Linked DNA regions of Prochlorococcus marinus str. MIT 0919. The protein of the gene in region 1 binds, or shares a complex with, the protein of each later gene. Links are inferred from orthologs where the notes say so. Each region holds a gene or a part of one and is shown in the gene's direction. Other genes may lie near its edges.

Region 1 (4,357 bases):
ATGACAAGCCTAACCTAGGTGTCCTAGAAATGCGTTCATTATGTCGACGCTTAATTGCTGAGCAAGGTAAAGAACTCGGTCTTATTGTTATTGATTACCTGCAGCTAATGGAAGGCTCTACACCAGACAATCGAGTGCAAGAACTCTCTAGGATTACAAGAGGTCTCAAAGCAATGGCGAGAGAGTTAAAAGTTCCTGTAATCGCTCTCTCTCAACTTAGTCGAGGTGTGGAGTCGCGAACGAACAAACGTCCAATGCTAAGCGATCTTCGCGAATCTGGATCTATTGAGCAAGATGCAGATTTAGTATTAATGATTTATAGAGATGAGTATTACAATCCTGAGACTCCTGATAGAGGCATTACTGAAGTAATAGTTACTAAGCATAGGAATGGTCCAATAGGTACAGTGAAATTATTATTCGAGCCACAATTTACAAGGTTTAGAAATCTTGCAAATTAATCACTCACAATGAAGTTCTAATAAGTAGGTAATGACAAATAATTCAAACGAAACTTTTGATGTAATCATTGTTGGAGGTGGGCATGCTGGCTGTGAAGCTGCAATGACTACTGCTCGATTAGGCTTATCTACTGCATTATTCACCTTAAATCTTGACCGGATAGCGTGGCAACCATGTAATCCTGCAGTTGGAGGTCCCGCCAAGAGTCAATTAGTTCATGAAATTGATGCTCTTGGAGGAGTCATTGGAAAGCTAGCTGATTCCACAGCACTCCAAAAAAGAATCCTTAATGCAAGTAGAGGTCCTGCTGTTTGGGCATTAAGAGCACAAACAGATAAGCGCAAATACGCGCGTGAAATGCTTCAGCTTCTTCAAAACACACCTAATCTGACACTGCGTGAAGCAATGGTTACAGACTTAGAAGTAGATTTTGACAATGTTTGTGACCCTGATAAAGAGCCAATTGGAACAATCAAGGGAATTAAAACCTATTTTGGAACCTCTTATTTGGCTAAAGCTGTAGTCCTAACAACTGGTACATTTCTTAGAGGCAAAATTTGGGTAGGCAATCAATCGATGGCTGCAGGTCGTGCAGGAGAACAACCAGCTGAAGGGCTTACTGAATCATTGCAAAAATTGGGCTTTGAAACTGATAGATTAAAAACAGGGACTCCAGCTCGAATAGATCGTAGAAGCATTGCTTTACATTTACTAGAAGAACAAAAAAGTGACGCATCAGATAGGTTTTTTTCATTTGATCCGCATGCATGGGTAAGCGGAAAGCAAATTAGTTGTCATATAACACGTACTACAAAGGCTACACATGCATTAATTAAAGAAAACCTACATTTAACTCCAATTTATGGGGGATTTATAGATAGTATTGGCCCCCGCTATTGTCCTTCCATTGAAGACAAAATTGTTCGGTTTGCAGATAAAGAATCACACCAAATTTTTCTTGAACCTGAGGGACTAGATACTCCAGAAATTTATGTTCAGGGTTTCTCTACCGGTATCCCCGAAAATTTACAACTACAACTATTACAAACACTTCCTGGACTCGAGAAATGTATAATGCTTCGCCCTGCATATGCTGTTGAATATGACTATCTTCCAGCTACACAGCTACGACCTTCATTAGAAACTAAAAGAATAAAAGGATTATTTAGTGCGGGTCAACTTAATGGAACAACAGGGTATGAAGAAGCGGCAGCACAAGGATTAGTCGCAGGAATTAATGCAGGGAAATATGTAGAAAAAAAAGAGGCTGTAGTTTTCCCTCGAGAAGAAAGCTATATAGGTACAATGATAGACGATTTAGTTACAAAAGACTTACGTGAACCTTATCGTGTCTTAACTAGTCGAAGCGAGTATCGTCTTGTGCTACGCAGTGATAATGCTGATCGTAGATTAACTCCACTAGGCTATGAATTAGGCTTAATTGATAATCGTAGATGGTCAATATTCACTGCAAAACAAGAGGCTCTTGCAAAAGAAAAAGCAAGACTAGAAAAGCAAAGAGTAAAAGATAGCGATCAAATCGCAACTGTCTTAGAAGAAGAGACAGGCGCTCCTATTAAAGGATCAATTAGTCTCGCAAATCTACTACGGAGACCAGGAACACATACATCTCATTTAATTAGGCATAGGTTAATGGATCCAGATATCCCTTTAGACGTAAGAGAGGGAGCAGAAATCGATATTAAATATAGTGGCTATTTAGAAAGGCAAAAGGCTCAAATAGAGCAAATTAAAAAGCAAAGCAAGAAGCCTATTCCTGTCGAAGTAGATTTTAGTAATATAAAAACTCTTTCACAAGAAGCACGTGAAAAATTAAGTATAAATAAACCAAAGAATTTTGGAGAAGCTGCTTTAGTACCTGGTGTCAGCAAAGCTGATTTAACAGCTCTTTTAGTATGGTTAAAAATTCAAAGCCACAAATCTAGTAATACATCCCATTCGAAAAAGAACCAATCTCATGTGTCAGGAGAAATACGCTGAAAAACGAATTACTTGATTCCCCTAAAAGTATTTGGGAAGCACCAACAGAATCCGTCTTGTCTGGAAACGTTTCTCAAAAACTCTCTGGGCCATGGCAACTAATGCTTTTAGGAGATGGAAGCCCCACTCGACATCTAAATCTGTTGACAGGTGAAAAAGTAAAAGTAAAGCTAATAGCAATGCAATCAGAGCAGCAAGGTTGCAAAGGAGCACCTATAGAAATTGAAGAATTAAAACCACCGCTTTTAAGACGCCAAGTATGGCTTAGATGTGGATCACAGACCCTGGCATGGGCAGAAAGCTGGTGGAATCAAAAAGAAGCTGAGCGCCACTTAAAAAATAAGGAACAGCCAATTTGGGATAGCCTTACTAAAGGCCGATCTGAACTATTTCGTGAAGTTGATGGGCTTGCTTTAGTTAATGCAAGTTGGCTTGAAAAAGAATTTAAAAAAGAAGGACCATTTTGGAGTAGACACTACAGATTCTTTCGTCAAGAAAAAGAGCTAACCGTCATTAGAGAAGTCTTTAATCCAGAGTTGGAAATGTGGCTTGGCCCCACACCGCGTCAAAAGCTTCAACTTAATTAATCTTTCGTCGACTAGATTTTGGTATACGTCGATTAGGTAAGCCTCCGTTCCTTTTAGCAGTTGATGAATTTCGTTGAATGCTCTGATCTAGTACCTGGGAACGTTTCCATCTATTAAGCCTAAAAGAGGATTCATCAGGCCATTCTTTTGCTTGTGAATCGATCTCTTCGTCAGTATCTACAGAAGGAGCTATCGCTTTGGGAATTCTCAAGGAAATTGCCTTTAAAGGCTTTTTAGGACCTGAAAGCAAATTTTCAGGCCTACCTCCCAATTCAGCACTTTCCATCCAATCATCGTCTTCTTCAAAAAACCAATCAATTTTGTCACCAACCCAACGACCAACATTGTTCAGCCCTGATCGGGTGGCTCTCATATTTGCAGATCTTCGGTTTCCAGGCCTATTACCAGAAACTCCATCTACAAACTGGCGTCCAGTCTCAAACCATTGGTCTACTCTGCGTTCTAAAGGGTCACTAGAACGCTTGCGCCGGTTATTTCTTTTGCGACTACTGTCCATACAAACAAATTAACAGAATTGCACTTTTAGAGAAAAATCATTATCAAAATCGATTTCATGAATTTTCTATCGCAATAGGTTCATAAATCAAAACACAACTAGGATGCCATTTACCTGAATACTTTGTATCACAACAAGTCTTGCAAGCCACACCTCGCATTAACTTCTTATAAGGAAAACTTAAGCCACAAGAAGGACATGTTGCTAGCCATTTAGGTGTTTTTGCGGGTACTGGATAATTATGGCGAACACTAATCTGAAAATTAGTTTGTGAAGAGTTAATTAAAGCCATGCGTGCATGAAAATTAGGACCATGAGCCTCTTTGACACCTAAAACCAAATCAATCCACGCATGAATCATCTCATGACAAAGAGTGCTTTCAACAGCACTATCAGGCAGATTCTCTAAAAGTGGCCTAGATAGAACAATTTCACAAAATCTCCTCCCTGGTCCCTTCCAGCCCCTGCGATATAAGCCTGCTGTATTACGTAATCTTCCATCACTCCAACGTATTGAAACCATTGGCTTACCATTTTTGACAAGCAAGCCATCAAAATACTCCTTATTAAAACGATGAAATAATGGTAAAAGTGGGACCAGTGACATCTATGATTTAGGGTAATGTCCTTGACCAAGCAATAACATTCTGTCTAAAACTTAGTGACTAGGGAACACTTGGCTTTATAGAGTTAGTAAGTCAAACACTTTTTCAAAAACAATTACCAATGGATGGGGCTCTAATTAGAGAAATTGGAATCAAAGCTCTTCTTATAGGAGGTGGAGCTTTAA
Region 2 (3,008 bases), 250 kb from region 1 along the record:
ATAAGGCTCATTTCATTCAAGAGCAAAGGTTTTCCACTCAATTACGCATTGAAGTGATAGATCGTGTAGGCGTGCTCAAAGATATTCTAATGAGACTTTCCGATAGTGGAATTAATGTCAGCGATGCGCGGGTACAAACTGCCTATGGCAAACCTGCTTGCATTGATCTAAGGATTGAATTAAAAGATTCAGATCAATTAAAAACCACCATGAACAAAATCCGTTCCATGGCAGATGTTATAGATATTGCGCGTACAGGAATGAATTAAACTGCTCTTTCAAAAAAGTGGCTTACGTTTTTTTAAAAAGAATTTCAGTACTGCATAGAAAGTTAATCCTGAAATAATGCCAGTTATTAAACCAACTATTGATGATCCAAGTAAGATTCTACTACTAAAAATTAATCCTTGATCCCACAATTCTTTTCTTGTTAAGTGATGGAAGGCCTTTAAATGATTACCTTCCCCAACAAAGACTTCACCAACTCTATAATTGAGCCAATAAAGGGGAAAATAAGTAAACGGATTACTAATCCAAGTTCCTGCTATTGCAAGCAAATGATTTGCTCTAAAAATAGTTGCCAAAAAAATACCAATCAGTGTTTGAAGTCCAAAGAATGGAAAGCACCCACTAAATACACCAACTGCCAAGCCACGTGCCCGCTTAGCAGGCGTCCCTTCTTGCTTCCAAAACCAAACAATAAGATCTCGGAATTTCTGCAGAATATTCAAAAAAATACTGCTCATGATATGACCAAGGTGATGCTAAACAAGAACAAGGATTTAATCGTAAAAACGTACGTAATTTTTAGGCAATGATCATGTGTTTACCAACTGAAGATACTATCGCAGCAATTGCATCTGCTGTATCTCCAGGAGAAGGAGGAATTGCTGTTATTCGAATCTCTGGAAAATTCTCCCAGAAAATTTGCAAACAAATAGTTTATATACCAGGCAACCAAGTCTGGAGCAGCCATCGCGTTGTCTATGGTCATGTAATCGATCAAGTAACTAAGAAGCAAATTGATGAGGTTCTAATATTGATTATGGAGTCCCCTAGAAGCTTTACTAGAGAAGATGTTGTAGAGATTCATTGTCATGGCGGATTGATTTCAGTTCACAGAATTATGGAACAAATCCTTTCTCAGCCAAATGTCAGAAGAGCTTTCCCTGGAGAGTTTAGTCAAAGGGCTGTGTTAAATGGTCGTCTCGATTTAACACAAGCTGAAGCAATTGATGATCTCATCAGTGCTAAGAGTCAAAAAGCGGCTGATCTTGCCCTTGCAGGGCTCAATGGTCATTTAAATAAAGAAATCAATTTGTACAGAGAAAAGCTATTAGATCAATTAAGTGAAATCGAAGCACGCATTGATTTCGAAGAAGACCTGCCTCCTCTGAACAAAGAAGAAGTAATAGCTAACATTGTCCAAATAAAAGATGCATTACAAAAACTAATAAGAGATGCTAGGCAAGGTTGTTATTTCCGCAATGGTTTAAAAGTTACCTTAATTGGATTACCGAATGTTGGAAAAAGTTCTATCTTAAATCTGCTGAGTAAGCAAGAAAAAGCAATCGTAACCTCTATTCCTGGCACAACACGAGATCTCTTAGAGAGTGAGATTATTTTAGATGGTATTCCTATTACACTCGTAGATACAGCAGGCATACGCAATACAAACGACGAAATAGAGATAGTCGGTATTGAAAGAAGTCAAAAAGCTTTACTCACCTCTGATATAGTTATATTGGTTTTTGACTTAAGCGTTGGCTGGAGCAAAGAATCAGAAGAATTGTCTAATCAAATTCCTGAACATATCCCAAAACTTATCGTAGGCAATAAAGCCGATATCTCGGTTACATCTGAGATAATCAATCCAGATATAATTTTTAGTGCTTTAACTGGCAAAGGAAAAAATGATTTAATTCAATCTTTATTATCACTTTGCGGAGTCAACAAAACTCATGATATTGAAATTGCATTAAATGAAAGGCAATTAGATCTAGTCACATCCACAGCTAACTGCCTCAATAAGACTCTAGAAGTTGCAAATCAAGACTTGCCATGGGATTTTTGGACTATTGACTTACGTGAGGCAATCCAAAGGTTAGGAGAACTAACAGGACATGAACTATCAGAGGCGTTACTAGATAAAATCTTCTCAAGATTTTGTATTGGTAAATAAAGTGCATTTGGAAACACCTGCTATTCATCATCTAATAGATCATTGGCTAAAGGAAGATCTTGGGAGGGGTGATCTAACACTGGTGGCCATTAATGAAAAGATTGTTACCGCCAAATGGATAGCAAAGCAAAGTGGTGTTTTTTGTAGTGGGCCTTTAGTCAGAAAAATATTTGAGCGGCTCAATACGGAAGTAGAAGTTCAATTACTCATATCAGAAGGCGAACAATTTCAAAATGGTCAAAAAATTTTAGATATTACTGGGCCAGCATCTGTACTATTAGCTGGTGAGCGAACAGCATTAAACATTGCTATGCATCTTTCAGGAATTGCAACAGCAACAGCAAAACTCGCCAGCGAACTCAAAGGGACCGGCGTGCGACTTGCTGACACTAGAAAAACCACTCCTGGACTGCGTGTCTTAGAGAAATATGCCATAAGATGCGGTGGCGGTGTAAATCACCGCATGGGGCTAGATGATGCAGCAATGCTCAAAGAAAATCACATTGCATGGAGCAATGGTATAGGCAATTCAATTAAAGCTCTCAGAAGTCAAATCCCATGGACAGCAAAAATTATCGTTGAAGTTGAGACTGCCCAGCAAGCTGAAGAATCAATTATAGAGGGTGCTGATGGAATATTGATAGATGAAATGTCGCCTGAAGATTTAAATCATCTAGTGCCGCGCTTGAGAAAATTATCTAAAGACCTAACTAACGTAAGACCTTCACAGATAATTATTGAAGCTTCAGGAATCAACCCATCTAAAATAAAAGATTATGCTCTAACAGGTATTGACCTAATATCTTGCAGTGCACCTATTACAAAA

The links.
Region 2: the proteins of mnmG (region 1) and mnmE are in contact, whole or in part, in a solved structure (PDB 9HIP), measured with the Escherichia coli proteins. The link is inferred for Prochlorococcus marinus str. MIT 0919 from one-to-one orthologs.

The regions. Positions count from the first base shown.
Region 1 is NZ_CP114779.1:1,127,725-1,132,081, forward strand. Bases 1-2,977 are described here. They hold mnmG (tRNA uridine-5-carboxymethylaminomethyl(34) synthesis enzyme MnmG), read left to right. Parts: upstream 1-492; coding sequence 493-2,463; downstream 2,464-2,977. Other genes in these bases: dnaB (replicative DNA helicase), read left to right, coding at 1-461; O5635_RS06280 (chorismate lyase), read left to right, coding at 2,493-2,977. Also shown: more of O5635_RS06280, read left to right, coding at 2,978-3,050; O5635_RS06285 (hypothetical protein), read right to left, coding at 3,043-3,567; O5635_RS06290 (SprT family zinc-dependent metalloprotease), read right to left, coding at 3,623-4,174; O5635_RS06295 (membrane protein), read left to right, coding at 4,294-4,357. UniProt on the Escherichia coli protein: NAD-binding protein involved in the addition of a carboxymethylaminomethyl (cmnm) group at the wobble position (U34) of certain tRNAs, forming tRNA-cmnm(5)s(2)U34.
Region 2 is NZ_CP114779.1:1,380,891-1,383,898, reverse strand. What follows is about bases 1-2,998. They hold mnmE (tRNA uridine-5-carboxymethylaminomethyl(34) synthesis GTPase MnmE), read left to right. Parts: upstream 1-814; coding sequence 815-2,182; downstream 2,183-2,998. Other genes in these bases: nadC (carboxylating nicotinate-nucleotide diphosphorylase), read left to right, coding at 2,184-2,998; O5635_RS07550 (DUF2062 domain-containing protein), read right to left, coding at 279-746; O5635_RS07555 (RelA/SpoT family protein), read left to right, coding at 1-269. Outside these bases: more of nadC, read left to right, coding at 2,999-3,008. UniProt on the Escherichia coli protein: Exhibits a very high intrinsic GTPase hydrolysis rate. Involved in the addition of a carboxymethylaminomethyl (cmnm) group at the wobble position (U34) of certain tRNAs, forming tRNA-cmnm(5)s(2)U34.